Regions from separate parts of the Bradyrhizobium sp. TM233 genome, predicted to be linked through region 2. Evidence: riboswitches for the same ligand, from Rfam matches in the RefSeq annotation. Region 2 holds a riboswitch; the other holds the start of a gene.
The links. Region 2 has a riboswitch for S-adenosylmethionine ahead of AABA86_RS04820 (O-succinylhomoserine sulfhydrylase). Riboswitches for the same ligand answer to the same signal wherever they lie in the genome.
Positions count from the first base shown of each region.

Region 1 (15,761 bases), on a different contig from region 2:
CGGAGGCGATGCGTGCGCAAGCCGGCGTCGTCGAGGTCAAGCCGTTCACCCGGGAGGAGAGCGGCAAGCTGCTCGAGCCCTGGCTCGGCACCGGGCTGTCGATGGACGATCTGCCGGTGCCGCGCATGATCATCGCGCGCGTGCGACCCGGCACGCCGCTCGATCTCGGCGCCTTGCGCGCGCGCGTGACCCAGGTCGCGCCAAGTGCCAGCGTCGACGATCACCGCGCCTGGATCGAGCGGATGCGCTCGATGACCAACGCCACCGTGCTCGCCGGCCTCGGCATCCTCGCGCTGGTCATCATCGCCACCATCATCTCGGTGTCGTTCGCGACCCGCGGCGCCATGGCGGCGAACCGTCCGATCGTCGAGGTGCTGCATTTCGTCGGCGCCGGCGACCGCTACATCGCCAATCACTTCCTGCGACATTTCCTGAGGCTCGGCCTCGAGGGCGGCGTGATCGGCGGCGGCGCCGCCATGCTGGTGTTCGGCTTCTCCGAGTCGATCGCCGGCTGGTTTTCCGGTACCCCCGTCGGCGACCAGTTCGCCGCGCTGCTCGGCACTTTCTCGCTGCGGCCGTCCGGATACATCGTGCTCGCGGTGCAGGCCGTGCTGATCGGCGCCATCACCGCGGTGGCCTCGCGCCAGACCTTGTTTGCGACGTTGAATGACGTGGATTGAGATTTCTTCGCCTCTCTCCGCTTGCGGGGCGAGGGAGCGCCCTACCGACGCGAATAGAGTTGCATCTTGTAGCGTTGATAAGCCCCACAAACCGGACTCCACTTCGCCTCAAAACGTCATAAAATCATCTCCGGGAAGGGATCACCGACACCACATGACCTCGCCGACCGACGATCGATCGCCGAACCTGCCGCGCGGCTGGCTGCGCGCGGCATTGGTGTCGACGATTGCGTTCGCCTTCGTCGGCGCGGCGGCGGGCTTCATCGCGTTCCTGTCGCAATTGCGCGGCGCCGAGATCGCCCCAAGCCGCAAGGCAGACGGCATCGTGGTCCTGACCGGTGGCTCCTCGCGGGTGTCCGACGCGATGGAGCTGCTCGCTGCCGGTTACGGCAGGCGGCTCCTGATCTCCGGCGTGCACCCGACATCCACGGCGAGCGACATCTCCCGGACGTTGCCGGAGAACCAGTCCTTCATGACCTGTTGTGTCGATCTCGACCGCACTGCGCTCTCGACCCGCGGCAATGCGGCGGAGGCGCGGCGCTGGGCCGACGGCCGCCGGTTCAAGTCGCTGATCGTGGTCACCTCGAACTATCACATGCCGCGCGCGCTGGTGGAATTCTCGCATGCCATGCCGCAAACGACGTTGATCCCGTTCGCGGTGGTCGGCGACAAATGGCGCGAGGAGCCGTGGTGGACCTCGGCGTCCACCCTGCGGCTGCTGCTGTCCGAATATGTCAAGTACATCGCGGCCGAGCTGAGGGTGCGGCTGGAGGATTTCGGGATTGACCTTTTGCCCGAGATGTCGGAGCAGCCTGCAGGTCAGCTGCCAAAGCGGCCCGCCACCGCCCAAGCCAATTAACAGCCAATTGACCGGCAATGGATCGGCAAAATAATCGGATCGTCGATGTTCCTGATTTTCCTGCGCTCGCTCGTGTTCAACGTGCTGTTCTACGCCGTGCTGGTCTGCCTCGCGATCGTGGCGCTGCCGACCTTCGCATTGCCGCCGCGTGCCATGTTGACGGTTGCGCAATGGTGGGCCAAGGCGACGCTGGTCCTGATGCGCGTGGTCTGCAACATCAAGGTCGAATTCCGCGGTGTCGAGAACATTCCGCAGGGACCCCTGGTGATCGTGGCAAAGCATCAGTCGTTCTGGGAAACGTTCGTGCTGCCCGGATTCTTCAATCGTCCGATCTTCATCCTCAAGCGTCAGCTCATGCAGATCCCGGTGTTCGGCCAGTTTCTGGTCAAGACCGGGATGATCGCGATCGACCGCAAGGCCGGCGTGAAGGCGCTCTTGGACATGACGCGGCGGGCGCGCGAGGCGGTGCGCTCGGGCCGGCAGCTCGTCATCTTTCCGGAAGGCACGCGCCGCGCGCCGGGCGCGCCGCCCGACTACAAGACCGGCTTTGCGCAGATCTATTCGTCCTGCGGCGTGCCGTGCCTGCCGATCGCGCTCAACTCCGGCCTGTTCTGGCCCCGCCGCACCTTCATGCGCTATCCCGGCACGCTCGTGGTGGAATTCCTCGATCCGTTGCCGTCAGGCCTGCCGAAGGATGAGTTTCTCTCCCGTGTGCAAACGGCCATCGAAGAGGCAACCAGCCGTCTCGTCGAAGCCGGCCGCAAGGAGCAGGAGCAATTGATCGGCGCCTCGCCGAGTTACGCCCCGTCGGAGAGCTAAAGCGCGATGCGATGAGGATGAATCGTCATCGCGCTTTAGGATTGTTGTTTAAGCATGATTTTTTCGGAAAACCGCTGCGCACTTTTCCGGATCATGCTTTAGCGGCCGTCTCGATCGTCGGGAGCCGGCGCGTGCAGGGAATGCGCCTCGCCATGCAGCATGGTCGCAAGCTGATGCAATTGCATATCGCGAAAACCTTCGGCCTCGATCGCCTTCACCGTCGCGGTGACGTAGTCGCGATTGGCGCCGGACTGGCCGTGGCCCTGAACGACATGGCGGTGCTGCTCGGCGAGCGAGAGGCGGCCGGCATATTGCACATGGCCGCGGTCGACGACATAGGCGAGCGCGGAGACGCGCTGGCGCGCATCGTTCTCCAGCCACACCGAGCGCATCACCTCGCGATAGACCGAGGTGACCTGCTCGCGCGCCCGCAAATACGCGACGACCTCGGTGCGGTTCTTTTCAGCGACACGGAAGGCGATGCCGCGGCAGGCGCCGCCGCGGTCGAGCCCGAGCACCAGGCCCGGCTTCTCCGGCGTGCCGCGATGGACGAAGGAATAGACGCAGAGCGCGCGGTGCTCGCCGACCAGCCGCGCCGGGACGCGCTCCTCGAAGTCGAAGCCCGGCCGCCACATCAGCGAACCATAGCCGAACACCCAGAGGTCGCCCGTGGCTGTCGTGACGGAGGGGAGGGTGATTTCGGACATTTCGGGCACGGCTACCAGAACCGCGCCCCCAAGCGAAGCGAATTCTCCGCCTTTCGTCGGGGGCTTGCCTCGCTTACATTTGCCAAAATCTGGGGCCAAAGGGTCGCCGCATGTCCAATATGACCGTTGCCGCAGGCCGCCGCTCCCGTTGGGGCCTTTTCATCGCCCCCGTCCTCGTCCTGATCCTCGCCGTCGCCTGGAGCTGCTTCTGGTTCTATGCCGCTTCGCAGGCCGAAGTGGCCGCCGACGCCTGGCGGGCGCAGGAGGCCAAGTCCGGCCGCATCTATGATTGCGCCAAGCGCTCGATCGCCGGCTTCCCGTTCCGCTTCGAGGTCCAGTGCTCCGGCGCCAGTGTCGCCCTGGTCTCGCAGAATGCGAGCAGGACGCCGTTCACGGCCAAGCTCGACAACATCCTGGTCGTCGCCCAGGTCTACGATCCCAAGCTCGTCATCGCCGAATTCTCGGCGCCCGCGACGCTGACCGACGGCGTCACGCAAAACACCTTCGTGGTGAACTGGAGCAAGGGCCGCAGCAGCGTGGTCGGCCTGCCGGCGGTGCCGGATCGTGCCTCCATCGTGTTCGACGATCCCAACATCAATCGGCTCGACGGCAGCATGCAGGTGCCGCTCGCGCGCGCCAAGCAGGTCGAGCTGCACGGGCGCCTCGCGGACGGATCGCCGGCCGTTCATCCCGTGATCGAGACCGTGCTCCATGTCGCGCAGGGCAGCATCCAGGGCGTTCATCCCTTGCTCGCAGAGCCGTTCGAGGCGGACACGCGCGCCAAGATCACCGGCCTCTCCGACCTCACGCCAAAGCCCTGGCCGCAGCGTTTTCGCGAAATCCAGGCCGCCGGCGGTCATATCGAGATCGTGCAGTCGCGGATCCAGCAGGGCGAGATGATCGCGGTTGCGGCCGGCACGCTTGGCCTCTCCGTCAATGGGCGCCTGGATGGTGAATTGCAGATGACCGTCACGGGCCTCGAGCGCGTGATCCCGGCGCTCGGCATCGAGAAGATGCTGGAGGAGGGCGTGCCGCAGGCCACGCTCGACCGCGTCGCGCCCGGCGTGAAGTCGCAGGACCTCAACAATCTGTTCGGCGCGCTCGATCGCGCCGTTCCCGGCCTCGGCAAGGTGATCAAGCAGAACGCCAATGCCGGCGTTGCCGCCGGCATCAACTCGATCGGCACCGAGAGCACGCTGGAAGGCAAGAAGGCGAGAAGCTTCCCGCTGAAATTCGTCGACGGCGCCGTGCTGCTCGGCCCGGTCAAGGTCGGCCAGATCCCGCCGCTGTATTAAGCGCTTCCGTAGCCCGGATGGAGCGCAGCGCAATCCGGGGTTCTTGATCACAGCTGGCACGTCCCGGATTACGCTTGGGCTCCATCCGGGCTACGCAGCTTTGTCTGGGCTACAGGCTCACGGCTGCTTCAGCGCCCCATGCTGACGGCCGAAATCCGCGGCCGCCGAATCCTGGCCGATCTCGACGATGCCGCGGCGGATGGCGCGGGTGCGCGTGAAATGGTCGAACAGCGCCTCGCCGTCGCCGCGGCGAATGGCGCGAGTGAGCTTTGCGAGATCCTCGGTGAAGGTGCCGAGCATCTCCAGCACGGCCTCCTTGTTGGCGAGGAAGACGTCGCGCCACATCGTCGGGTCGGAGGCCGCGATGCGGGTGAAATCGCGGAACCCACCGGCGGAGAACTTGATCACTTCGGACTCCGTCACCTGCGCCAGCTCGTCGGCGGTGCCGACGATGGTGTAGGCGATCAGATGCGGCAGATGGCTGGTGATCGCGAGCACGAGATCGTGATGATCCGGCGTCATCACCTCGACCTTGGCGCCCATCGCCGCCCAGAAGGCGCGCAGGCGATCGGTGGCGGCGGCATCGACACCTTCCGGCGGGGTGAGGATGCACCAGCGGTTGATGAAGAGCTCGGCGAAGCCGGAATCAGGTCCCGAATGCTCGGTGCCCGCCACCGGATGCGCCGGCACGAAATGAACCGACTTCGGCAGATGCGGCGCCATGTCCCTGACGATGGCGCCCTTGACCGAGCCGACGTCGGAGATGATTGCGCCGGGCTTCAGATGCGCGGCGATCTCCTGCGCGACCTCGCCGCAGGCGCCGACGGGAATGCAGAGGATGACGAGATCAGCATCCTTCACCGCCTCCGCATTGGTCGCCACGACCTGGTCGACGATACCGAGCTCCATGACCCGCGCGCGGGTCTTCTCCGAGCGCGCGGTGGTGACGATCTCGCCCGCCAGGCCCTGGAGCTTCGCAGCGCGCGCGATCGAGCCGCCGATCAGGCCGAAGCCGATCAGCGCGACGCGCTGGAAGTGCGGATTCGCGCTCATCTGCCGGCCATGAAGTCGCGCAGGCCGTCGACGACGAGGCGGTTGGCCTCCTCGGTGCCGATGGTCATGCGCAGCGAATGCGGCAGGCCGTAGTTCTTCAGCGCGCGCAGCACGAGGCCGCGTTTGGTGAGGAAGGCGTCGGCGTCATCGGCGGTCTTGCCCTTGTCGGTCGGGAAGTGGATCAGCACGAAATTGGCGACGCTCGGCGTCACCTTCAGGCCGAGCTTGCCGATCTCCTCGGTCAGCCAGTTGCGCCAGGTCTCGGTGAACTGCTTCGACATCGCCTGGTGCGCGGTGTCCTCGATCGCGGCGACCGCGGCATACATCGCCGGCGTCGACACGTTGAACGGACCGCGGATGCGGTTGACCGCGTCGATGATGTGCTCGGGGCCGAACATCCAGCCGATGCGCAGCGCGGCGAGGCCGTGGATCTTGGAGAAGGTGTGAGTCACCACCGTGTTCTCGGTGGTGGCGACCAGCTCGATCCCCATCTCGTAGTCGTTGCGCGAGACGTAGTCGCAATAGGCGGCATCGAGCACCAGGAGCACGTGCGACGGCAGGCCGGCGCGCAGGCGCTTGACCTCGTCGAACGGCACATAGGTGCCGGTCGGATTGTTGGGATTGGCGAGCCACACCAGCTTTGTCTTCGGCGTCACCGCCTTGAGGATGGCGTCGACGTCGCAGGTGAGGTTGGTCTCCTGCGCGACGACGTTCTTGGCGCCCACCGCCATGGTCGCGATCGGATAGACCAGGAAGCCGTGCGTGGTGGAGATCGCCTCGTCACCGTGGCTGAGATAGGTGTGGGCGAGCAGATTGAGGATCTCGTCCGAGCCGGCGCCGCAGATGATGCGGTTGGGGTCGAGCCCGAAGTGGCGGCCGATCGCCTCGCGCAGCACGCGCGAGGTTCCTTCCGGATAGTCTTCCAGGTGATCCGCCACGTGCTTGAAGGCTTCGATTGCCTTGGGCGAGGGCCCGAACGGCGTTTCGTTGGCCGACAGCTTGAACACCTTGCGGCCCGGCTCGGCGACCGGGCTCTTGCCGGGCGTGTAGGGCGCAATATCGAGGATGCCGGGATTCGGCACGGGGCGGGACATCTTGAACTCCGAAAATGGCGGGGCGCGGCGCGTGGTTTACGATTTCGCCCCGGTCGGGGGCACCGTATAGCGCGTTGCGTGGCTGCCGACGAGAGCCGTGGAGCGTACCGAGGCCCCCGCCTCGATCAGGGCAGCCCTGATTTTGTCGATGCTGGTCGCGCTCGTGACCGAGACCAGCAGCGCTGCGCCGTCGAAGGCGGTATCGGGCACCGCCACGATCTCGGCGAGCGGCGACAGGGCGCGCGCGACCTCGGCGTTCCAGCCGGACACGCGCACGCTGAAGGTCTCGACCTCCGTCACCAGGGCGCTGTCGGCGACGCGCGAGATCGCGAACACCGGCAGTGCCGCCGGATGATCGGCGCGCTCGACGAAGGGCATCCGCGCGATGATTTTCGGCGCACCGGTCTCCTCCAGCGAGAGCCACCAGGGTGTGCGGCTGGACGTTGCCGAGACCAGCGCCAGATCGCCCTTGGACCTCGCCACCGCCTCGACCGCGGCCTGCGCGCTGAAATGCGCGACGTAAGGCACGGTGAAGCCGAAATGGAAGCGTGCGGAATCGCGCATCGCCGGCTCGCTCACCGAGATGTCTGCATGCACGGAGAACGGCGCCTGGACATAGGTGAAGGTCGAGATGATGACGCGCCAGATGCTTTCGACCGTGTCGAGCGGCAGGATGCCGCGATGGCGCTGCACGATCTCGCGCATCATGGCGGCCTCGCGCGCCGGGCGGAACGCCGAGCCGACCTCCTGGGTCTGCTTTACCTGGATCAGACGGTCGATAATGTCGCCGCGCTGCATCAACAGGCGATGCATGCCCTCGTCGATCGCGTCGATCTCCTTGCGCAATTCCTGGAGCGATGGTGGCGCGGGCGGACGTTGGGACATGTCTGGCTGTCGATCGTTCCGATGGGGATGCCCTGATTAGGCAGTCGGGGCGGCGAAAGCAAAGAGAAATGACGCTGCTTTCCGCCGACGGCGCAGCAGGCGAATTGGGCCGATCCGGGCCGCGACTTGACGAAAACCGCCCAAGACGGTAGCTTTTGCCCGTTCCGTGGTCATTTGAGCCGGCCGGCTTGCAGCCACGTTAAAAAACTCGCTAAACAGGCCGGGGACGCTTCTGATCCCGGCCGAACCTATCGTTCAGGCCGGGTTTTTCATGGCCTGATGTCACTGCGGTCTCAAGTCTGATCGCAAAGAGGTCGATGGTCAGATGGTTGGCGTCCAGTCAATTCCGAGTCCTGCGATCAGTGCCGACGAACGGTCGCACGAGGTGGATCATCCAAGCTCGCAGGTCGCGCATTTCGGCGCCGAGCAGCCGCTGCGGCTGGATTGCGGCATCGATCTCACCCCGTTCCAGATCGCCTACCAGACCTATGGCGAGCTCAACGCCGATCGCTCCAACGCGGTGCTGATCTGCCATGCGCTGACCGGCGACCAGCATGTCGCCAATGTGCATCCCGTCACCGGCAAGCCCGGCTGGTGGGAGACGCTGGTCGGCCCCGGCCGACCCATAGATCCCAAGCACTACTTCATCATTTGCTCCAACGTGATCGGCGGCTGCATGGGCTCGACCGGGCCGGCCTCGATCAATCCTTCCACCGGCAAGGTCTGGGGTCTCGATTTCCCCGTCATCACCATCCCCGACATGGTGCGTGCGCAGGCGATGCTGGTCGACCGGCTCGGCGTCGACACGCTGTTTGCGGTCGTCGGTGGCTCGATGGGCGGCATGCAGGTGCTGCAATGGACCGCCGCCTATCCGGGCCGCGTGTTCTCCGCGCTGGCGATTGCCTGCGCGACGCGGCACTCGGCGCAGAACATCGCCTTCCACGAGCTCGGCCGCCAGGCCGTGATGGCCGATCCCGACTGGCACGGCGGCGGCTATGCCGATCACGGCATCCATCCGCATCGCGGGCTCGCGGTGGCGCGGATGGCGGCGCACATCACCTACCTCTCCGATGCCGCGCTGCATCGCAAGTTCGGCCGGCGCATGCAGGACCGCGAGCTGCCGACCTTCTCGTTCGACGCCGACTTCCAGGTCGAGTCCTATCTGCGCTACCAGGGCTCGTCCTTCGTCGAGCGCTTCGACGCCAATTCCTATCTCTATCTGACGCGCGCGATGGACTATTTCGACATCGCCGCCGACCATGGCGGCGTGCTCGCAAGGGCGTTCGCGGAAATTGCGACCCGCTTCTGCGTGGTCTCCTTCACCAGCGACTGGCTGTTCCCGACCTCGGAATCGCGCGCGCTGGTGCACGCGCTGAATGCGTCGAGCGCACGGGTGTCGTTCGCCGAGATCGAGACCGATCGCGGCCACGACGCCTTCCTGCTCGACGTTCCCGAATTCTTCGACATTTCCCGCGCCTTCCTGCAATCGGCGGGCAAGGCGCGGGGACTGAAGGATGGCTAGCATGTCTGTGCAGGAAGTATTGCCGCTGGGCGGCCTTGCGACCGGATCGTCCGGCCAGTTTCGCGCCGATCATCTGCTGGTCGCCGACATGGTCAAGCCGGGCTCGAAAGTGCTCGACGTCGGCTGCGGCGAGGGCGACCTGCTTCAGCTGCTGGAGACCCGCGGCATCGACGGCCGCGGCATCGAGCTGTCGCGCGAGGGTGTCAATCGCTGCGTCGCCAAGGGCCTTGCGGTGGTGCAGGGCGATGCCGACACTGACCTCGTCAATTATCCGGATGACGCCTTCGACTACGTGATCCTGTCGCAGACGCTGCAGGCGACGCGGCAGCCGCGCGTGGTGCTGGAGAATCTGCTGCGCATCGGCCGCCGCGCCATCGTCTCGTTCCCGAATTTCGGCTTCTGGAAGATGCGGCTCCAGCTCCTGATCGGCGGCCACATGCCGCGCACCGAGAATTTGCCGGCGACCTGGTACGACACCGCCAACATCCATTTCTGCACCATCAAGGATTTCGTGCAGCTCTGCGACGAGATCAACGTCAAGATGGAGCGCTCGGTCGCGCTCGACCTCTACGGCCGCCCGGTGCCGTTGAATCTGCCCTGGTGGGTGTGGAACATGTTCGGCGAGCAGGCGGTGTTCTTGCTCAGTCGCGGCGGGGGGAAGTGACGCCGTAGGCGTCATTCCGGGGCGCGCGTAGCGCGAGCCCGGAATCCATCGTGCAACAACGCCGCAGCCCGATGGATTCCGGGCCTGCGCCTTCGGCGCATCCCGGAATGACAGCTAGTGTAGAGCCAGCGATCGCGGATCGCGCGCCGGCCATCGTCCCGCTTCCACCAGCGTCACGAACCGCGCCACCGTCTCGTTGAACAGCGCGGGCTCTTCGAGATTGAGCACGTGGCCGGACTTCGGAAACATCGCCAGCCCCGCCGTGGGCAGATGCTGCTTCAGGAACAGGCTCGGCCCGACGCACGGATCGTCCTCGTCGCCGCAGATGATCAGTGCCGGCGTCGATGCGCGCTTGATCGCATCCGTCATCGTGTAGATCGAGGGGCGGCCTCCTTGAAAGCCGCGCATCGTGCGCGCCGATCCCTTGGCGTCATGCCGTGCCAGCGCGGCGTAGAAATCGGCGTGGCCGCGCGGGTCCTTCACCAAGAAGGGAATCCGGCTCGGCGCCTCGCGCGTGACTTTCGCGACCTCGGCAGAGCCCAGCGTCTCGAATTGCTCGGCATTGGCGCGGCATTGCTTGCGCCAATTGTCGAGGTTCTCGATCTCCGAGCCCGAGCCGACGCCGGCCAGCGTCATCGACAGCGCGCGCTGCGGCGCGTTCAATCCGATCTGCAGCGAGGAATAAGCGCCCATCGACAGGCCGACCAGATGGGCGCGCTCGATTCCGAGATGATCGAGCACGGCGAGCGCGTCGGTGTAGAAATGCGTGTAGGTGTAGACCTCGCCCTCAGGCACGTCCGACGGCGTGTAGCCGCGCGCCGAATAGGTGATGCAACGGTGGCCGCGCGAGAAGTAGCGCATCTGCGGCTCCCAATTGGTGTGGTCGGCCGCGAACTCGTGCAGAAAAATGATTGGCGTTCCCCGGCCCGCTTCTTCGAAATAGATGCGGACGTCGTCCCTGGTCGTGGCGTGGGGCATTAACCGTTTCCCTCTCTTAAAGCCGCCTTTGCAGGATTGCAGTTAATGCTGTTGTCGGCAATGCGGCAGCCTCAATCCAGTATCGGCGCAAAATCATCGCAGCTATTCGCAGGCAGCCCGCGTCTTTTTCTCGCCACATCGGGCGGCTTAACGGCCAGACCGATGTCGGCCGTTGCACGGGCCGATTGGGAAGTGGGGTGTCAACGAAGGATGAAGAATGTTTGAGTTGTTTGCGTCTCGCCTGTCGCGTTGTGTTGTCGCGCTGGCGATTTTGTTCGCGGCGGTTGCCGCATTGGTTTCTCCGGCCTCAGCGCGGCCGCATCATCGTCATAGCGCAGAGCGGCACGCTTACGTGCACCACGCCAGGCATCATCATTACCGCCACCATGCCCGCAGCTCGCGCTTCGAGCGCAGCGCGGCGCAATTGCAGGCGGGCGGATTCGCGGACACCCAGGCGAGCTATGATCCGAACGCCAACAGCGGCGGCATGGCCCATGCCGCTATGGCTAACACCGCAATGGCCAATAGCGGCGGCTTCGGCGGCGGATCGAGCCTGGTGTCCGAGGCGCGCCGCTATGTCGGCGGCAACCCGACCGGGCGCGGCAGCCTGTGGTGCGCGCGCTTCATGAACATGGTGCTGGAGCACACCGGCCATAAGAGTTCGGGCTCCGACATGGCGAGTTCGTTCGCGCGTTACGGCACCCGTGTCTCCGGTCCGCAGGTCGGCGCCATCGCGGTGATGTCGCGCGGCCGCCGCGGCGGTCATGTCGGCATCATCACCGGCGTCGACGCGCAGGGCAATCCGATCATGATCTCCGGCAACAACGGCAATCGCGTTCGCGAAGCGCCGGTCTCGCGCGGCCGGATCTATGCCTATGTGATGCCGAATTGAGGTGAGGCGCGTCGGGTGGGTTAGCTAGCGGTCGCGCGAAGCGCGGTCCGCTGGCGTAACCCACCTCTTCTGTTTCTGCGGTGACAGACAGGGTGGGTTACGCCTTCGGCTAACCCACCCTACGAAGCTCACACCAGCTTCGGCTCTTCCACCGCAACCGCATCGCCGACGCCGATCTCGCCACCTTCGATCACCTCGGCATAGATGCCGCAGTCCATGTGGCCGAGGTTGCGCGAGAGTGTCGGCGGTATCTCGAGATCGCGCTTGGCCCTCACCGGGTCGACATTGGTGGCCGGGCAGCGGACGATGCGCTTGACCACCTTCAGCCGGACCTGCCCGATCGCGAGCGTCTGGCCGACGAGATCGAGCTCCGACCAGGCCGGCCAGCCCTTCACATAGAGATTGGCGCGGAAACGCAGCGGATGCACGGCAGCGCCGCCCAGCATGGTCTCGATGGCGCGGACGCTGCCGAGATTGATGATGGAGACCACCTTGCGGGCGACGTCGGAGAAGCTGTGGTCGCGGCCTGACAGGACCTTTGGCGGCCCCTTCAGCTCCGGCTGAAAATGCTCGGTGAAATAGCGCTCGATGGCCGCGCGCCCGGCCGCGGTCTCGAGATCGCCGCTGGCGACGGTCTGGCCGTCCCTGCGGATGGTCAGGACATTCGTGGCGTCGTCGAACCGGCTGTCGAGCTCGGCAAGCCGCTCATTGCGCGCGAGCATCAGAAACTGGATTTTCGGCTTCCACTCGGGTCGCTCGGGATCAAAGCCGCTCGGGCCGTTCTCGATGGCGTAGCGGCGGTCGGCGGGCAGGGTCTGGCCCGTCCGCAAGGGGGCGCGGCGCAGGGACTCCGGCGTCAGGCCCTTGATCGGGTAGCGGTAAAGGCCGGCGATTTCGGCAGTGTGGCTGACTGTCATGCCGTTACTTAAGGGATTCGAGCCGGCCCCGCCAAGCCGGCGGGCCAGCGCACGAAATTGTGAACTGGCCTCTTTCGCATCTGCAACCTGCTTCCCACATCTGCCTCAGGCCGGCGGCAACGTCGGCAAAACACGACCGTTACCGGTTGAGAAACGTCAATGCGGTAATCGGAAACCCAATGAAGATGCCGTTTGGAGTGCCTTAGAGGGCTCCAGGGGCAGGCCGAGGGACAGAAAAGATGAATATCGACAAATATACCGAACGCTCCAGGGGCTTCGTCCAGTCAGCGCAGTCGCTTGCGGTGCGCGAGGGACATCAGCAGTTTTCCACCCTGCACGTGCTCAAGGTCCTCCTGGACGACAATGAGGGGCTGGCTGCCGGTCTGATCGACCGCGCCGGCGGCAATTCCCGTGCAATTCTGAAGGCGACCGAGGATGCCCTTGGCAAGGTGCCGAAGGTCAGTGGCGGTGGCGCCGGGCAGATCTATCTGGCGCCCGAGCTCGCCCGTACTTTTGATGCCGCCGAAAAGGCCGGCGAGAAGGCCGGCGACAGCTTCGTCACCGTCGAGCGGCTGCTGCTCGGCCTGACGCTGGAGAAGACCAGCGAGGCCGGCACCATCCTGGCCAAGGGCGGTGTCACCCCGCAAAACCTCAATGCGGCGATCGAGGCCCTGCGCAAGGGCCGCACCGCAGACTCGGCCACCGCCGAGAACGCGTACGATGCGCTGAAGAAATACGCCCGCGACCTCACCCAGGCGGCGCGCGACGGCAAGCTCGATCCGGTCATCGGCCGCGACGAGGAGATCCGCCGCACCATCCAGGTGCTGTCGCGCCGGACCAAGAACAATCCCGTCCTGATCGGCGAGCCCGGCGTCGGCAAGACCGCCATCGCCGAAGGCCTCGCGCTGCGCATCGTCAACGGCGACGTGCCGGAGAGCCTGAAGGACAAGAAGCTGCTGTCGCTCGACCTCGGCGCGCTGATCGCGGGTGCAAAATACCGCGGTGAGTTCGAGGAGCGGCTGAAGGCCGTGCTCCAGGAAGTGACCGGGAGCGAGGGCACTTTCGTCCTGTTCATCGACGAGATGCACACGCTGATCGGCGCCGGCAAGGGCGACGGCGCGATGGACGCCTCCAACCTGCTCAAGCCCGCGCTCGCCCGCGGCGAGCTGCACTGCATCGGCGCGACCACGCTCGACGAATACCAGAAGCATGTCGAAAAGGACGCCGCGCTGGCGCGGCGCTTCCAGCCGATCTTCGTCAGCGAGCCCTCGGTCGAGGACACCATCTCGATCCTGCGCGGCCTCAAGGACAAGTACGAGCAGCACCATGGCGTGCGGATCACGGATTCCGCGCTTGTCGCGGCGACGACGCTGTCCAACCGTTACATCACCGACCGCTTCCTGCCCGACAAGGCGATCGACCTGATGGACGAGGCCGCGGCGCGGCTGAAGATGCAGGTCGATTCCAAGCCGGAAGAGCTGGATTCGCTCGACCGCGAGATCATCCGGCTCAAGATCGAGCAGGAAGCTCTGAAGAAGGAAAGCGACCCCGGCTCCAAGTCCCGTCTCGAGGCGCTCCAGAAGGAGCTGGCCGAACTCGAGGAAAAATCTGCGGCGCTGACGGCGCGCTGGAGTGCGGAGAAGAACAAGCTCTCCAACGCCCAGAAGCTGAAGTCGGAGCTGGACGCTCTGCGCGTCGATCTCGCCGACGCCCAGCGTCGCGGGGAATTCCAGAAGGCCGGCGAGCTGGCCTATGGCCGGATCCCGCAGCTCGAGAAGCAGCTTGCGGATATCGAGGCGCGTGAAGGCTCCGGCGAGATGATGGAGGAGGCGGTCACCGCCAACCACATCGCGCAGGTGGTCTCGCGCTGGACCGGCGTGCCCGTCGACAAGATGCTGGAGGGCGAGAAGGAAAAGCTCCTGAAGATGGAGGAGCAGCTCGGCACCCGCGTCGTCGGCCAGGCCGAGGCCGTGCGTGCGGTCGCAACCGCCGTGCGCCGCTCGCGCGCGGGCCTGCAGGACCCGAACCGCCCCACGGGCTCGTTCATGTTCTTAGGCCCCACCGGCGTCGGCAAGACCGAGCTGACCAAGGCGCTCGCGGAGTACCTGTTCAACGACGAGACCGCGATGGTCCGCCTCGACATGTCCGAATACATGGAGAAGCACTCGGTCTCGCGGCTGATCGGCGCGCCTCCGGGCTATGTCGGCTATGACGAGGGCGGCGCGCTCACCGAAGCGGTGCGGCGCCGGCCCTACCAGGTGGTGCTGTTCGACGAGATCGAGAAGGCGCATCCCGACGTCTTCAACGTCCTGTTGCAGGTGCTCGACGACGGCCGCCTGACCGACGGCCAGGGCCGCACTGTCGACTTCCGCAACACGCTGATCATCATGACCTCGAACCTCGGTTCGGAATTCCTGGTGAACCAGCCGGAGGGCGAGGACACCTCCGCCGTGCGCGAGCAGGTGATGGGAATGGTGCGCGGGCATTTCCGCCCCGAATTCCTCAACCGCGTCGACGAGATCATCCTGTTCCACCGCCTGCAGCGGAGCGAGATGGGCCGGATCGTCGAGATCCAGTTCGCGCGGCTGCAGAAGCTCTTGACCGACCGCAAGATCGTGCTGACGCTCGACGCTGCCGGCCGCGACTGGCTCGCCGCCAAGGGCTGGGACCCCGCCTACGGCGCAAGGCCGCTCAAGCGCGTGATCCAGCGTCACGTCCAGGACCCGCTCGCCGAGATGATCCTGGCCGGCGACGTCAGGGACGGCGACAGTGTCGCGATCTCGTCCGAAGGCAACGTGCTGACCTTCAACGGCAAGGCACCGCAGACCGCCGAGATCACCCAGTTCGAGGCGCCGGCGGCGAAGCGGAAGCTGAACTGAGCGCGGGCGCTCGAAGCCTGAAACGATAAGCCGCCCCGGAGAGGCCAGCCTCTCCGGGGCGTTTTTTTGGGGGGCGCTGGCAAAAGCGTGGTCCGAAAAGGTGCGCAGCATCCCGCTTTAGCTAACGCGGTGGGGATCAGACGCTATTTCTTCACCACCTTGTAGATCGCGTTCTCGACGTCCGAGGTGAAATAGATCACCCCCGTCGCACCGACAGCCACGCCCGTCGGAATATTCGTCGGCAATCCACCGGGAGCGCCCGCGAGGCCGATCGGGAGATTGGCGGCGATCTCGGTGATCTCACCGCTTTCCGGCGCGATCTCGATCAGCCGTTTGGCGCCGACTTCCGCCACGATGAGCTTGCCGTCGTTCCCGCGCGCGATGCCTTCGGGCATTTTCAGCTCCTTGGCGACCACGGTCTTTCCGCCATTGCTGTCGATTTTGGAGACGATGCCCGCAAAGGCTTCGGTGACGTAGACTTCGTCGGTCTGGCCACGGACGAGCCCGACCGGGCCCT
Region 1 is NZ_BTIG01000030.1:8,092-23,852, forward strand. It holds gene AABA86_RS32370 (cell division protein FtsX) at 1-680, shown strand, start outside; gene AABA86_RS32375 (YdcF family protein) at 835-1,539, shown strand; gene AABA86_RS32380 (lysophospholipid acyltransferase family protein) at 1,585-2,358, shown strand; gene AABA86_RS32385 (gamma-glutamylcyclotransferase) at 2,457-3,065, opposite strand; gene AABA86_RS32390 (DUF2125 domain-containing protein) at 3,176-4,360, shown strand; gene AABA86_RS32395 (prephenate/arogenate dehydrogenase family protein) at 4,478-5,413, opposite strand; gene hisC (histidinol-phosphate transaminase) at 5,410-6,507, opposite strand; gene AABA86_RS32405 (chorismate mutase) at 6,544-7,392, opposite strand; SAM riboswitch at 7,549-7,628, shown strand; gene metX (homoserine O-acetyltransferase MetX) at 7,718-8,914, shown strand; gene metW (methionine biosynthesis protein MetW) at 8,916-9,578, shown strand; gene AABA86_RS32420 (alpha/beta fold hydrolase) at 9,693-10,556, opposite strand; gene AABA86_RS32425 (TIGR02594 family protein) at 10,774-11,448, shown strand; gene AABA86_RS32430 (MOSC domain-containing protein) at 11,577-12,365, opposite strand; gene clpB (ATP-dependent chaperone ClpB) at 12,605-15,244, shown strand; gene AABA86_RS32440 (Vgb family protein) at 15,388-15,761, opposite strand, start outside.
Region 1: it holds a riboswitch for S-adenosylmethionine, as region 2 does, so the genes downstream of both, metX (homoserine O-acetyltransferase MetX) here and AABA86_RS04820 (O-succinylhomoserine sulfhydrylase) in region 2, are expected to answer to the same signal.

Region 2 (15,761 bases):
TGAAGGTTAGCAGAGGTGTTTTGAGGTACGCAACTCATTTTGAGGACCATCGCAGCCGCAACTCAATTTCCGATTGCAGATACAGCCATCAGCTCGCCATCGGCGTCTCGCTCGAACGCAGGACGCGCGGTCCGGCCGCCTTGCCTATGGTTGCCGTTCACCGACGGCGCCACAACGGGCGTTCGCGGCAAGATCATGAGAGAGAGCCTTATGAATTGGTTGCTTGATATTTCCGAGCAGTACCGGTCACAGCTCCGGGAAGGTCCCTTCTTCAGACAAGTTGCCGGCGCGACGCTGCCAAGCGATTTGCAATGGGTTCACCAGCTCATCCACCAGTCGCGCGAATTCACCCAGGCGCTTTGTCTGCGGTCCGCGCTGTGTCAGGACAGGCGTTATCAGCCCGTCTTCGCCGAACACGCCATGGAGGAAGCCGACCATCCCGATCAGCTCGTGGCCTGGATGACCGAGCACGGATTTCTGCAAGACACTGAGCCCGGCGACGTGCCGCCGACGATCGAAACGATGAGCGCGATCTCATATTGCTGGCGCAGCGCGATGCGCGATCCGCACGATGTGCAGGTCGTCGCCCTGAACCTGCTCAGCGAGGGCGTTGCGCTGGACTTCTATTCAGCCGTGATACCGGTGCTGGACCGGCTCAGGATTCTGAGCGGACGCTACTGGAGGACCCACACCGACGTCGATGCGCACCATCTGTCGATGGGGCTGGATATTTGCGGCGATGTCGCCAGGGATTCGGACAAAGGCAAGCTGTATCAGCGCGTGTTGTGGCAGTCCGCGACGCTCTATCATCAGATGCTCAACTCCTGGGCCGGCGAACGGGTCCAACCGCTCCCGCAGCTGGCCTGAGCGTCGACCGGACCTGTCGACAGGCCATGACAGGTCTGCTCCGATCTCACAGCTTCCCGTAGGAGGCGCCGCGCCGCGTGATGATGACGTAGCGCGCGTCCTGCCTGGTTTCGTTCTCGAAGATCACCGCGCGCATCACGTCGAAATCCAGGCAGTCGCCTTCGCGCAGGCGCACCGCCTTGGCGTCGATGTGCACGGCGATCGCACCCTCCAGCATCAGGAGCTGCTGGGTGAAGGCGTTGCGGCCCCAGGGGCTGTACGGCACCCGCGCACCGGCCGGCAGATCGACGACGATGATCTCGATCCCGCTCGCCGCATCCGTCGGCGAGGCGTGCCGGCGGCGATAGCCGCTGTCGGGATCGCGCCAATGCGGCTGGTCGGCGAGCCGCACCAGCCGCTCCGGCGGCTTCTCGGCGAGCGCGACGACATCGCTCAGCGACACGTCCAGCGCCGCGCAAAGCCTGCCGAGCAGCGCCGCCGTCGCACTGCTCTGCGCCCGCTCCACCCGCCCGATCATGGCGCGGCTGACGCCGGAGCGCGCGGCCAGCTCGTTCAACGTCATGCCCGCCTGTGTCCGCAGCGTCTTCAGGCGGCGTCCGATCGCGCGGTCGAGTTTCTGCTGGTCCATGGCTTTCATCCGAACGTTGCCCGGTGTAGGGACCGCATCCACGGGGCGGGAGGGAGCTTAGAGCGGGCGGGGCATGCATGCCGAGAGCGAGAGGCTAACATATTAGAATCTTCGCCGGCGGCCACTCGCTGGGAATACTCGGGCTCGATGGACAAGCCGCAGCAGCGGAGTAGTCCCGAAGCTGATCAATATCGGCGAGCACTTCCAGCGACCAATGACCGGAAGCTTACGCGCCACCACGCAGTGAATTCTTTTCGCGCAGAGACTCTTCCATATTCAGGGTGTCGCCCTTGCCTGCATCGAGCGAATGGATGCCGCGGTCTATTTCCGACCGCAGGGCGTTGAGCTTCTCGACATGCGAAAGCAATTTCCGGCCGATCTCTTCCTGATCGGCGGCCGGCAACCGGGAAATTTGCGCAAGGGCTTGTTCGAGCGTCCTGACCATGGCTTCAGCCTACCACATTCACATTCCGCAGACTGGCCGGCCGAAAACTTGGAGCGGGCGAAGGGAATCGAACCCTCGTATGCAGCTTGGGAAGCTGCCGTTCTACCATTGAACTACGCCCGCGGATGCTCGATGCGCCTATCACTAATACAGGGTCCCACTGCCGGCGATCAAGGCATTCCTTGAAATCCGCAGAACACCCCTTGCGATGGCTAAACCAAGTTTTTAGGTACTGGGGCTTTAATACACGCTATAATTGTGCATAGTATCAGACTTATTCAATTGAGCGTTCCGAAAGCCGCGCTAGCCGCCCCGGCAAATGCGTTTGCAATAGCCCCCAAAACCTTGCCGACCGACGACCAAACTTGGGTGGCAGTTATCCACTGCTGTGTGACCCCATCCTGAGATTTGAACAACAGGATCAAACAATGACTACTGACCGTGTGAAGTTCGACATTGCTTGCGCACTAGCGGTCGTCACCCCCAGTTCAAGCCTTCCAAACATCTTCCCAAATAAGCTCGCGATTGAAGGCGAACTCAGCCGCATTCTGAGTAGCTGCATTCAAAAGGGATCGATCGGCGACTCTAGCTGCAAGCTAAGCACAGACGTCCCCCAAACGGACAACTATTCGCTCAACATTGGAAAGGACAAACTCAGACTGGCCCCTGGGGGAGCCATCATTTTAGGCGGATCCGGAGTAACGATCCAGCTACATGACCCTCGCATCAAGCGCTTCTTCGCGCTCAAAGTCCCGCGTGTAAGCGTCTTAGCCTATAAGTTCCCGCTATTCGAAGAACTGGACCAGAACAATTTTCAAACTCGATTTGAAAACGAAGTCAGGGCTTTCGAGAACGAACGGCTCATCTTCCGCCGATTATCTCATGAACACATTGCGCAGCACCTCTATGGAGGAGACAAGTCATGCGCTTTTACAGCCAACAACGCACTTACAGCCCATCTGCCATTCAGCGTCTCTGAATGGATTGACGGCGCCCGACCTCTGCACAAGTATCTTCACTCTTTTCTGACTGACACTCCTCCAGAGAAATTGTCATTTGATCGCGTAATTTCGCTTATCATTCAGAGCTTTCAGGCTTTGAGCCACCTCCAAGAGAGAAAGGTTCTTCATTGGGACATCAAGAGCGACAATCTCTTGGTGTCTGATAAGCACGCAATTAAACTAATCGATTTTGGAAATGCCAAGACGTTAGACGTATTGGACAACAGTCTGGACCTGCTAGTCACGACTACGGAGGGGAAATATCCCGCACTCTCGCAGTTCGACAAAGTTGACACTGGGCAAAGCGAGAGCCGTCGATTTCAGATAAGATTACCCCATCTTAGTTGGAACGACCCATTCATAGACTTATGGATGCTCGCTCAAGAATGGAATCGATGCCTAGCGATATCCCCGCATTTCCTCGAGGGCGACGAGCGGAACGAAGGAAGAGGGCAATTAGCTCAAGCAGATCGGACCAAACTCAACGACATCCTATCGAATGCTCGGAACTCAAAAGATATCGACCGCTTCGACTGCCTGAGACTCATCTTCGACAGAATACTGTTTCCGTTTAAGGATCGTTATCGCACGAGGTTTTCTAATGGAGCCAAGTTTAGGCCAGACGAACTTTATTTCGGAAGCCAAGACTCCTATTCCGGAGCCACCGAGGTCGTCGAAGAACTAACACGCGTAATTCTGCCCTTCGGTGATGGCTCCAGCGTACCCGAACTTCAGGTTTCGTTAGATGATATAGTTAGGTTGCCGGTCACAGGGAACAGTGTTTTCACGCCCAGAATTCAGGCCCTGATCGAGACAAGCCTTGTAAGCCCGGCAGACAAACACATTCAGCTAGCGCAGGTTAGACGAGTATTTCCAGGCGCGACCCACACTCGGTTCGAACACTTGCTAGGAACGGTGACCACAGCAACCTACTTCATACGGTCGCTCTATCTCAATGAAATGAACGCCTTCTGGCGTACATCTGTCACCGCGGATGACATCGACGCCACGCTGATCGCAGCGATCCTACACGACGTCGGACACATCGCCTTCGGACACTTTCTGGAAGAGATGTCGGACTTCTTCTCGGGACTTAACCATACCGACTATACTCTGGCGGTGCTGGACAAGTGCCTATCGTCTCTCGGAGACCCCATCACAAACTCCGTAGCGACAAAGCTCTTTGACGTGACCGAGGATTTAGCCACAGAGCTCATAAGCGTCGTCGAAAACTATTGGCTGAGACCTAATGAGAGAGACAATGGAGACGCTCGACAAGCATCCATTTTGCTCCGGAAGGTCCGCGACGTATTCAAGCAACAAACTTTCTCATCCGATCTGCCAACATATATCTCTCGTAGGGGAACACGCCAAGCAGTGAAATCTATCATGCGGTCGATCATCGATGGGCCGCTCGACGCAGACAAACTCGACTATCTGCGACGCGACGCGCTGCATGCGGGAGTGCACTTTGCTAATGGGATTGACCTTGAGAGATTCTTTGAGAGTCTCAGAGTTTGCATACACACTGACGAGAAGCAAATCGAAGCGTCATGCGCAATTGGCGTATCAGAAAAGGGCATCGCCTCTATAGAATCTATCATCACCGCGAGGTATCAACTCTTCGCAGTTGTGTACTGGCATAGAATTACGCGATCCATTACTGCGATGCTTCAACGTTTGCTCTGCGAGGCATTTCTTGCACAGACTGATAACGAATGGATGGAATTTCTCAAAGAGCTTCTCTTTATATTCCGTGAGCAAAGTGACGACCAAGCATTAGAGTGGCTGGATCGCAAACTGAGTCACATGTCGACAAGAGTGCTCTCAGAGAAGAGGGCACATTCGACCTCTCCGGGTAAGACAGTCCAGTCGCTTGTCAGCGCTTTGCGGGGCGACCGAAGAGAATATTTCAAACTCGCCTTTGAGCTGAGCTATATGACGCCAATAGCGACCGAGAATCGACAGGTCGGTTTCCCGCGAAAACGCCTGAACGAGGAGATCAGCCATAGAGTTCATGGCGACCGGAAGCAGCAGAGCGGCTTTACTGACCTCACGAAGGCGCGGCGTCATCAGATGAATCTGGCTACGTTTAGAAAAGAGCTTGAGCAGAAATTCCAAGAGACGGTACGTAGCCTAACGCGCACCGATTTTCATATCGATACGATCTTGTTGGATATTCCGGAACCTGGCAAAGATCAAATCTCGGCAATTCAGGTTGACACGCGCACCAAACGCTTTCGACCTCATCAAGAAATCCCGCAAAAGCTAGCAAAGATTTTCGGGGGAGGAGCCCCTTCGAGCAAAAAGGAGTTCGTGGAGCTTACGCGGCTGTCTCCGATAGCAAGTAGTTTGGACAGCGCACTCAATCTGTGGGCTCGGAAAATAAGAATATTTATGTCTCCTACTGATCTAAAGGCGCTTGTTTCGTTAGGACTAGCCCCTGGCGATATTTCGCTCATTTGGGAAAGGGTTCTGTTCGATCAGTTCCACATTCAGGATGAAGACCAGTCAGAGCTAAATCTCGCTCCAGCGCCGTAGCGCACCATCGATCGGAATTGCGATCCATCCGCCGCAGGTGAGCTTTTGCTTCTTGCGTAGCTGAGACGGCGCCGCGCGCCAAGCGCTTTGGCGCCGCCAGCCTCACGCTCCTTAACTTTTCGGCAAGATTTTGGGTGCGCCGGATTGTGGCGGTGTTATGATCTCGTGTCTGGGGAGAGACGTGCACTGAGTGGGGCGTGTGCATGGTGGGGCGTGGCTATTCGATATTCGACACGGCGATCGGGCGCTGCGGCATCATCTGGAGCGACACCGGCGTGGTGGCCGTGCAATTGCCGGGGGCGCGGGAGATCGACACCCGCCGCCGCATTTTTGCAGTCCATCCCGAGGCGCGCGAGCAGCGCCCCTCCGACAATGCCGAGCTTGCGATAGAGGGCATCGTGAGCCTGCTGCAGGGCAACGATCCCGATTTTTCCGAGGTCAGCCTGGATGCCGGCGGGGTGCCCGGCTTCAACCGCCGCGTCTATGAGTTCGCCTGCTCGATTCCGCGCGGGGAGACGCGGACCTATCACGAGGTCGCCAAGGCGCTGGGCGCTTCAGGCGCGGCGCATTCGGTGGCACAGGCGATCGCCAAGAATCCCTACATGCTGATCGTGCCCTGCCACCGGATGTTGGAGGCCGGCAATTACACCGACCGGCTCTCGCCTTACGGCGGGGTGATCTCCAAGCGGCGGCTGCTGGCGCTCGAAGGCGCCCATCCCGTCGCCAGCAAGACGCTGTTCGAGGTGCTGCTGCCCGTTGCCCCACCAAGGCCGTCCACCTAGATAAGGCGGCATGGACGCGACCACGCTGCTGACGTCACAATCGATGACCGTCTCCGAGTTCCGCTGCGACGCGGGACCGGGCGATACGCCATTTGCCGAATGCCGCACCGGGCATTCCATCGCCTATGTGCGCTCGGGCAGTTTTGGCTGCCATTGCCGCGCCGGTTTCTTCGAGCTGGTGGCGGGCTCGATGCTGGTCGGCGCGCCGGGCGAGGAATACACCTGCACGCATGAGCATGTCAGCGGCGACGTCTGCCTGGGCTTCTTCTTCGGCGAGGACATGGTCGACGCCCTCGGGGGACGACGCGAGGTCTGGCAGGTCGGCGCCACGCCGCCGCTGCCCGAATTGATGGTGCTGGGCGAGCTCGCCCAGACGGCGGCAGATGGCAACAGCGACATCGGCCTCGACGAGGTCGGCCAGATCCTGGCCGGCCGCTTCATTGATGTTGTGTCCGGCAGGGCGCGCAAGCCGGCGACACCCACCGCGCGCGACCGCCGCCGCGCCGTCGAGGCCGCGCTGTGGATCGACGACAATTCGCATGCCGAGCTCGATCTCGAACAGGCGGCAAAGCAGGCGGGCCTCAGCCCGTTCCATTTCCTGCGGCTGTTCTCGAGCGTGCTCGGCGTCACCCCGCATCAATATCTGGTGCGCTCGCGGCTCCGGCACGCAGCGCGGCTGCTCACCGATGACGACATCGCAGTCACCGATGTCGCCTATGACGTCGGCTTCGGCGACCTCTCCAATTTCGTCCGCACCTTCCACCGTGCCGCCGGCGTATCGCCGACCAAATTCCGCCAGGCCTCGAAGGGAGAGCGCAGCATCTTCGCCGAACGCCTCGTCCTCAACTGAGACAGGTCGGCTGCGGGGGCGGGTAATAGTCTGTTGACCAGACGGGCGCGACGCGCTGGGCTTACGGCACGCCGCGCGATATTACAACCAAAGAGCGAATCAACGCTCTTTCAGTGCGGCGACCCGGCAGATGAACAGTGCCCCGAATGACGTGATTGCGGCCACATTGGTTGCGCTTGCCGTCGGCCTCGCTTTCATCGCCGGCTGCGCCGTCTATTATGGCCGCCGGATCACCTCGCACAGGATTCCGATGCAGTGGGGCACCGACGGCCAGCCGGCCTGGTTTGCCCCACGTCTCATCGGGCTCTGGTTCAGCTTCGCCGTCACGGCGGCCCTGTCCGCGTTCCTGCTCATTCTCGCCCTTCACGACCCGCAGAAGCTCACGGCCCTGATCGTCGCCACGGTCAGCGTGATCGGAACGAACATGTGGGTTCACGTCTATCACCTGAAACGGGTGATCCGGTGGCAGTCGGAGGCGCCGGCGAACTAGCCGGGTGCCAAGCGCAAGATTCTCCAAGAGCCGCCCGCCTCGTCCCGACTAGGGTCGTCTCCGGCGCGCGCCATTTGCGGCGCGCTTTGGAAATGGAGACCACCATGTACGACCACATCGGGCTTCGCGTTGCCGATCTCGACGCCGCCACGCGCTTCTACACGGCGGTGCTGGCGCCGCTCGGTTACGTCCTGTGCTCCAGCGGCGACGGCTATGCCGGCTTCGGGCCGAAGGGCGAGCCGGCGCTGTGGCTGCACCTGAACAAGGGACGCAAGGCCGACGGCGTGCACATTGCGTTCCGCGCCGGAAATCATGACGCGGTCAAGACGTTCCACAACGAGGGCCTCAAGAGCGGCGGCCGCGACAATGGCGGCGCCGGGCCGCGCAAGGATTACAGCCCGACCTATTACGCGGCGTTCCTGATCGATCCTGATGGCAACAATGTCGAGGCGGTCTGTGCGTGAGCTTTAGCCGCCAGCGAGATCTCGTAGGGTGGGCAAAGCGACTTGTCCGACGTAGCTCGAAGAGCGAAGGCGGAAGCGTGCCCACCGACTGCTCGCGTCAATCCAAATGGTGGGCACGGCGCTACGCGCCTTTGTCCACCCTACAAAACTGTTTTTGAGGAAACTCCATGGCCTCCATCCACAACGACATCCCCCTCAATGCCCCGGCGCGCGACGTCTGGGACGCCGTGCGCGACTTCGGCGCGCTGCATGAGCGGCTGGCGCCCGGCTTCGTCACTGCCTGCACGCTCGACGGCGATGCGCGTATCGTCACCTTTGCCAACGGCTCGGTGGCACGCGAGGTGCTGGTCGATTGCGACGACGTGCGGCAGCGCCTCGTCTATGCCATCAGCAACGAGCGGCTGAAGCATTACAGCGCCTCGGTGCAGGTGCTCGCCGATGGCGAGCGGAGAAGCCGTCTGGTGTGGATCATCGATATGCTGCCGAACGAGCTTGCTGCCTATGTCGAGGGGCAGACCAAGGAGGCCGTCGTTGCGATACATAAGGCGTTCCCGCCCGATGCGGCGTGAGCCGCGGTCCACGCTTTGCCGTTCCGTGAGTTTTCTCACAGAGCTCCGCCCTCGCCAGCCGTAACCATCGCGGCGTGCGTCCGGTCGGCTCCGCGCTCCCGGCGGTGCCACGCACGCGAGGAGCATGCCATGAGAGGTGCGGACAAGGTGATCTGCCAGGCGGCCGCCGTGCTGCTGCTGTTTTCCGTCGCGAGCTCGCCGGCGAAGGCGCAGTTCCTCGGCGGCGGAGGTGCCGGTGGCGAGGACATGATGACCCAGATGGCCCCGATGCTGGAGATGATGAAGGCGAAGATGGGCAAGCGCCGCTTCGCCATGATGATGCAGACCATGGGCCCGATGATGAGCCGCATGATGGAGAATGGCGGCGGAGGGCTTGGTGGCATGATGGGCGGTGGCCTCGGTGGCCATCTCGGCGGCGGCTTTGGCGCACCCAATTACGGCGGCTACACCCCGACAGGGGGCGGCACCATGCCGGCCGGTTATGGCGGCGTTGGTGGCGGCGACATCATGGGCATGCTCGGCGGCGCCAGTGGCGGCGACATGATGGCGATGATCCCGCAATTGATGCGGCTCGCCAATGTCGGCGGCGGTAGCAGTCATCGCCGCCACAGGCATCGCTAGAGCATGATCCGGAAAAGTGCGCAGCGGTTTTCCGAAGAGATCATGCTCAAACGACAACCTGAAGCGCGATGACGATTCGACCCAATCTCATCGCGCTTTAGTCGGCAGCGCCCGATAGCACCGGCCTGATCGCAGCCTTGTTCGTGCGCGGTCCCCAGCGCGTCAGCACCACGCTGGAGAAGGAGAGCAGGCCGAGCACGACCATCGAGCTCGCGGCCAGCCAGAAGAAGCTCTGCGCGGTCGCCCCGTGGGTCGACAGCCACCAGCCGGCCGCCGAGATGTAGATCAGCCGCGCCGTCTGCGCCAGCACCGGCCCGATCACCTTGGCCGCGCCTTGCGAGGAGAAATACATCGTCGTGGCAATGCCGAAAAACGCGTAGAACGGTCCGACCGTCGAGAGATATTGATGGCTCGCCGCGCGCACGGCTGCGCTGTCCGTGAAGATGTTGATCCAGAGATCGGGGAACATCGCAACGACGCATGCCGGCGCGCCGACGGCCACGAATGCGGATGCACCGGCGATCCAGGCGACGCGCCGGGCGCGCGCAATGTTGCCTGCGCCGATCGCCATCCCCACCATTGGCACACAGGCGATGCCGAACGAAAATGCGATCGAGGTCAGCAGGAATTCGAGCCGCGCGCCGATGCCGTAGCCGGCGAGGATCGCGGTGCCGAACTTCGCCAGCATGTGGGTGAAGATCGAGATCGTCAGCACCGATTGCAGCGGCGAGAAGCAGGCGATGGCGCCGACCTTCAGGATGTCGAAAAACATCGCCCATTGGATCCGCAGGCCGCGCAGCTTCGGTGTAACCCGGGCGCGACCGGAGAACAGGTACCAGCCCATGATGCCAATGTTCATGGAATAGGCGATCAGCGCGCCGGCCGCGACGCCGCGCATGCCGAGCTGCGGCACCGGCCCGAGCCCGAGGCCGAGCGTGCCGCCGAGCACGATCTGCCAGGCCGCGGAGTTTAGGATCAGGAACGACGGCAGCTTCATGTTGCCGGTGCCGCGCAGCACGCCGGCCATGGTGTTGAGCAGCCAGGGCAGCACGGCGCCGCCGAAAAACACCTGCGTGTAGGCGACCGCATGGGTCAGCACGTCGCCGCGGCCGCCGAGCATTTCCAGTACCTTTGGCCCGAAGATCAGCATGCCCAGCATGAAGACGAGGCCGAAGCTGATGCCGATCAGGATCGCATGCACAGCGAGCGTGGCGGCGCGCTCGCGATCGCCGGCGCCCAGCGCACGGGCAATGGCGGACGCCACCGCCCCGCCCATGGCGCCGCCCGACATCGTCATGGTCAGGATGACGGTCGGAAACACCAGCGCCATCGCCGCCAGCGCCTCGACGCCGAGCCGGCCGATATAGGAGGTCTCCGCGATCACCGTACAGGTGCCGGCCGAGAGCGCGATCACGTTGGGCCAGGCGAGGGAGAGCAGCGTGCGCAGGATCGGCCCGTCCGTCAGCGCGCTTCGCAGCGGCCGCGGGGGCGGCGGCAGCGGACGCTCTTGCTCATCGACCGGGATTTCGGCGATGTCGGACATGTCCTCTCCGGGGCGCGAGCGCCATTTGCGGCGCGGCAATGCGTAGGTGTGCCATTATTTTCTTCGCGCAGAAGGCGCGGCGAGAGGCTTGTTAGCACGGCCCGCAGCGATTCCTCCTGCGCTAGCTGCAGGCGTGCCCTGCGGCAGCGCATTTCAACGGATGAAGGCTATTCGATCGTCCAGACCAACGGCGGACGGCCGCCTGCGGCGGCGCGCATGTGCACGCCGATGTGCCGCCCGCATCCCGCAGCCAGGCCTTCGAACAACCCCTCCAGCACCCTGGCGCAGGCGGGGTGATAGTCGGCGACGTCGTCCATCAGCTTCCAGCTCTGCTGGCGGATTTCGAACGTGCCTTCGGATTGCGAGGTCTCGGCCGTGTCATCCTGCGCCGCGAACAGCGCGTTCAGGAACGACGCGAATTCGCTTGCCCCGCCGCGGCTCATCTCCAGCGCGGCCGCGACGTCATCGAAATATTGCATCCCGATCAGCTTGCCGGTGAGATGCAGCAGATAGCCGGCGTCTTCCGGACCGAACAGCTGCACCATCACGGGTGCGGCGGTGCGCACATATTCCATCGCGTAGTTGCGATAGGCTTTTTCCAGGCGCGGCTTCGGCCAGCTTGCGACCGGCAGAGCCGGTGCGGTGTTGGCGTCGAACAATGGCGCTTCGAGGTGGCGCGCGAACACGAGGCGCTGGTCGAGCTCGAGCGGATGGTCGTACTGGTGATAGTAGCCTTCCAGCCCGTCCTGCCCGTCGACGCTCTGCTTGGTGCAGACGAAGCCGAGCCTGAGATCGCCGAGCGCGACACCGTTATTGGCGTGCCATCCCCGCAGCATGGCGCGCGAGACCTCGCCCGGCACGCCGCAGATCGCGGTGCCCTTCCAGATCCAGCGTGGCGGCGGATAGCGGATCCAGGCCTTGGCATCGCTCTCATACATGTATTCGACGTGCACGCCGCCGATCCAGTTGGAGAGATAGTGATATTGCGCGGCCGCCACCGCCGGCGGCAGATGATCGATCCCGAGCTTCCTGAGCCCGGGCAGGAAGCGCTCCTGCTGCTGGCGGCGGAATACGCGGAAGACGAACTCGGCGGCATCCGCAGGTCCGCGCCGCGTGACGACGGTGAGGATGAGGCCGGTGAAATAGGCGTGATAGAGGTCGGCGACCGCACGCCAGCGCTTCCATTGGGCTTGCTGCGCGGCATCCGCTGCGGCGGTCATGCGTTTCGCTCCCGATCGTTGTTGCGATCGAGTGTGTCACCGCAGCTTTCGGCAAGCAATATGACGCCCGTGCAGGGCGCCCTGCGCGATCGCCGACCAATTCCGCATCACGAAGTTTGCGGCGGCGCCTTGGCCGCGCGCTCTCGCTCGACCCGTTCGGTGACATCGCGCGCCATCGCGACCGATCCCAGAACGTTGTCGCCGGAATCCCGCACCAGCGCAAAGGTCATCTCGATGTAGAGCTTGCGCCCGCTCTTGTGCAGCGCGCGGGTCAGCGTCGGCCTGCCTGCAAGCTTCATGCTGCCGCTCGCGAGTGCGGCCTCGAAACCCTTCCAGTGCGCGGCACGCAGATGCTCGGGAATGATCAGATCGAGATTCTGGCCCAGCGCCTCCGCCGCGGAGAAGCCGAACAGGGCCGTCGCTGCACGGTTCCACCGCATGATCGTGCCGGAGCGGTCCGAATAGATCAGCGCATCCGCGACGTCTTCGGCGATCTTTGCGTCGAGTTCGGATGGGTTGCTCATGTCGTCACCTCGCATGTAGCCCGGATGGAGCGGAGCGTAATCCGGGATCGTGCCACGAGTGAGACTGCCCCGGATTACGCTTGCGCTCCATCCGGGCTACAGGATCGGGCTACACCCGAAAATGCTTCGATAGTTTGAGGCCCTGGGCCTGATAGTTCGAGCCGATGCGTTGGCCGTACATCGCGTCGGGACGGGCCAGCATCTTCTCGTAGACGAGGCGGCCGACGATCTGGCCGTGCTCGAGGATGAACGGCACTTCACGCGAACGCACTTCGAGCACGGCACGCGATCCTAGCCCGCCCGCGCCGGCATAGCCGAAGCCGGGATCGAAGAATCCGGCATAGTGCACGCGGAATTCGCCGACCAGCGGATCGAACGGCACCATCTCCGCGGCGTAGTCGGGCGGCACCTGCACGGCTTCCTTCGACGCCAGGATGTAGAACTCGCCGGGATCGAGGATCAGGCTGCCGTCCGGGCGGGCCGAGATCGGCTCCCAGAAGTCCTCGACGGAATAGCCGGAGCGACGATCGACGTCGACCACACCGGTGTGGCGCTTGGCGCGGTAGCCGACGAAGCCGTTCGCTTTCTCGCCGGAGAGATCGACGGAGACGGCGACGCCGCCGGAGAGATCGGCATCGTCGATATCGACGAGGCGCTCGGCGGCATGAAGCGCATCGAGCTCGTCGGCGTTGAGGATGGCATCGCCGGTGCGGAAGCGCACCTGCGACAGACGCGAGCCCTCGCTGACCAGCACCGGAAACGTCTTCGGGCTGATCTCGGCATAGAGCGGGCCGTGATAGCCGGCGCCGATCATGTCGAAGCGGCGGGTGCCGTCGGCGATCACGCGGGTGAAGACGTCGAGCCGGCCGGTGGAGCTCTTCGGGTTCGCGGCCGCGACGATCTCCGGAGGCAGCGCGAGGCTCTCCAGCAGCGGCACGATGTAGACGCAGTTGGTCTCCAGCACAGCGCCGTCGGCGAGGCTGAACTCGTGCAGCTTCAATTCGTCGATGCGCTCGGCGACGGTGGCGCCGGGACCGGGCAGGAAGCTGGCACGGACGCGATAGGCGATGTCGCCGAGACGCAGATCGAGGCTCGCCGGCTGGATCTGGCTCTCGACGAAATCATAGGCGGGCAGGATGAGCCCGGCCTTCGCCATCGCCGCGATCATGCGGTCGGGCAGGATACCATTGGCGTCGGGCGCGACCGTGAACGTCAACCGGGGGTCCTCATCAGGGGTCAAATGCATCCGGACATGCCGGAAATACAAGTCTTTTACGGCTATCCGATGGACGGCTTGACGGAAAGGGCATTGCGGAATATGAGCATCACTTATCCCGTGGTGATTTGAGCCGGCCGGCTTGCAGCCACGTTAAATAAGTCGCTAAACAGGCCGGGGACCTCTGTGATCCCGGCCCGTGGAGATATCCAGGCCGGTTTTTTTGTGACCGTTTTCGACAAGACGGTCATGTCGGAGGTACCTATGTCGAAGTCGACCACCAACTACCGTCCCGAAACCCGCCTGGTCCATTCCGGCACCCTGCGCTCGCAATATGGCGAGACGTCGGAGGCGCTGTTTTTGACGCAAGGCTACGTCTACGACACCGCGGAGCAGTGCGAGGCGCGGTTCAAGGGCGAGGATCCGGGCTTCATCTATTCGCGCTACTCCAATCCCACCATCGCGATGTTCGAGCGCCGCATGATCGAGCTCGAAGGCGCCGAGGCCGCGCGCTCGGCGGCGACCGGCATGGCCGCGGTGACGACCGCGATCCTGGCGCCGCTCAAGGCCGGCGACCACGTCGTGGCCTCCCGCGCCCTGTTCGGCTCTTGCCTCTACGTCGTGCAGGACCTCTTGCCGCGCTACGGCATCGAGACCACGCTGGTCGACGGGCTCGATCTCGACCAATGGCAGCGCGCCGTGAGGCCGAACACCAAGACGTTCTTCCTGGAGAGCCCGACCAACCCGACGCTCGACGTGCTCGACATTCCCGGCATCGCCGAGATCGCGCACAAGGGCGGCGCGCGGCTCGTCGTCGACAACGTGTTCGCAACGCCGATCTGGCAGAGCCCGCTCGCGCTCGGGGCCGACGTCGTGGTCTATTCCGCGACCAAGCATATCGACGGCCAGGGCCGCTGCCTCGGCGGCATCATCCTGTCCTCGGAAGCCTTTATCGCCGAGCACATCCACAATTTCATGCGCCAGACCGGCCCGTCGATCTCGCCGTTCAACGCCTGGGTTCTGCTCAAGGGCCTGGAGACGCTGGGCGTACGCGTGCGCGCGCAGACCGAGACCGCCGCGCGTATCGCCGACGTGCTGGCGAGCCACCCGAAGATTTCGCGACTGGTTTTCCCGGGCCGCGCCGATCATCCGCAGGCGGCGCTCGTGAAGAAGCAGATGCGCGGCGGCTCGACGCTGGTCGGCTTCGAGGTCAAGGGCGGCAAGCAGGCGGCGTTCCGCGTGCTCAACGAACTGAAGCTGGCGAAGATCTCCAACAATCTCGGCGACGCCAAGAGCCTCGTCACGCATCCGGCCACCACGACGCATCAGCGTCTGAAGCCGGAAGACCGCGCCGCGCTCGGCATCAGCGAGGGTTTTATTCGCTTCTCGGCAGGGCTCGAGCATGCCGATGATCTGATCGAGGATCTGACCGCGGCGCTGGAGAAGGCGTGAGGCTTTGTAGGGTGGATTAGCCGAAGGCGTAATCCACCAACTTCGTTCGGCATTCGCTGAAGCATGGTGGGTTACGGCTTCGCCTAACCCACCCTACGGCACCGCGCCTACATCGGCCGATACGTCCGCACATCCCCCGGCACGTTCACGCCTAGCTTGATCTGGCCGACGGAGCGGATGATGTCGTCGCCGAGCAGCTGGGCGAAGCAGGCGTAGCCCCAATCGTTCATGTGCAGGCCGTCGGCGATGACGAAGCTCTCGACCGGGATAGCCTGCTTCTCGTGCCAGTCGCGCATCACCTCGAAGCGCGGGAAGATGCCGACGTGACGGAGCTCGGCGACCTTGCCGAGCAGCTTCACCATCTTGCCGGCGCTCTCGGCGCGCTGGTTGACGGCCGGCGAATATTGCGGATCGACCAGCACGATGTCGGCGCCGCCGGCGGCCTGGATACGGCTGATGCCGTCCTCGACCAGCTTTGCGGTGTCGCCGGGATCGAGGTTGCGCAGCACCGCGTTGGTGCCGACCTGCCAGATCACGAGATCCGGATG
Region 2 is NZ_BTIG01000001.1:993,349-1,009,109, forward strand. It holds gene AABA86_RS04745 (iron-containing redox enzyme family protein) at 211-867, shown strand; gene AABA86_RS04750 (helix-turn-helix domain-containing protein) at 914-1,495, opposite strand; gene AABA86_RS04755 (hypothetical protein) at 1,722-1,940, opposite strand; tRNA gene AABA86_RS04760 (tRNA-Gly) at 1,990-2,063, opposite strand; gene AABA86_RS04765 (protein kinase domain-containing protein) at 2,369-5,482, shown strand; gene AABA86_RS04770 (methylated-DNA--[protein]-cysteine S-methyltransferase) at 5,686-6,264, shown strand; gene AABA86_RS04775 (helix-turn-helix transcriptional regulator) at 6,275-7,114, shown strand; gene AABA86_RS04780 (hypothetical protein) at 7,245-7,604, shown strand; gene AABA86_RS04785 (VOC family protein) at 7,709-8,068, shown strand; gene AABA86_RS04790 (SRPBCC family protein) at 8,236-8,637, shown strand; gene AABA86_RS04795 (hypothetical protein) at 8,767-9,258, shown strand; gene AABA86_RS04800 (MATE family efflux transporter) at 9,356-10,801, opposite strand; gene AABA86_RS04805 (hypothetical protein) at 10,969-12,021, opposite strand; gene AABA86_RS04810 (PAS domain S-box protein) at 12,129-12,545, opposite strand; gene AABA86_RS04815 (2'-deoxycytidine 5'-triphosphate deaminase) at 12,655-13,791, opposite strand; SAM riboswitch at 13,872-13,951, shown strand; gene AABA86_RS04820 (O-succinylhomoserine sulfhydrylase) at 14,026-15,213, shown strand; gene AABA86_RS04825 (SGNH/GDSL hydrolase family protein) at 15,321-15,761, opposite strand, start outside.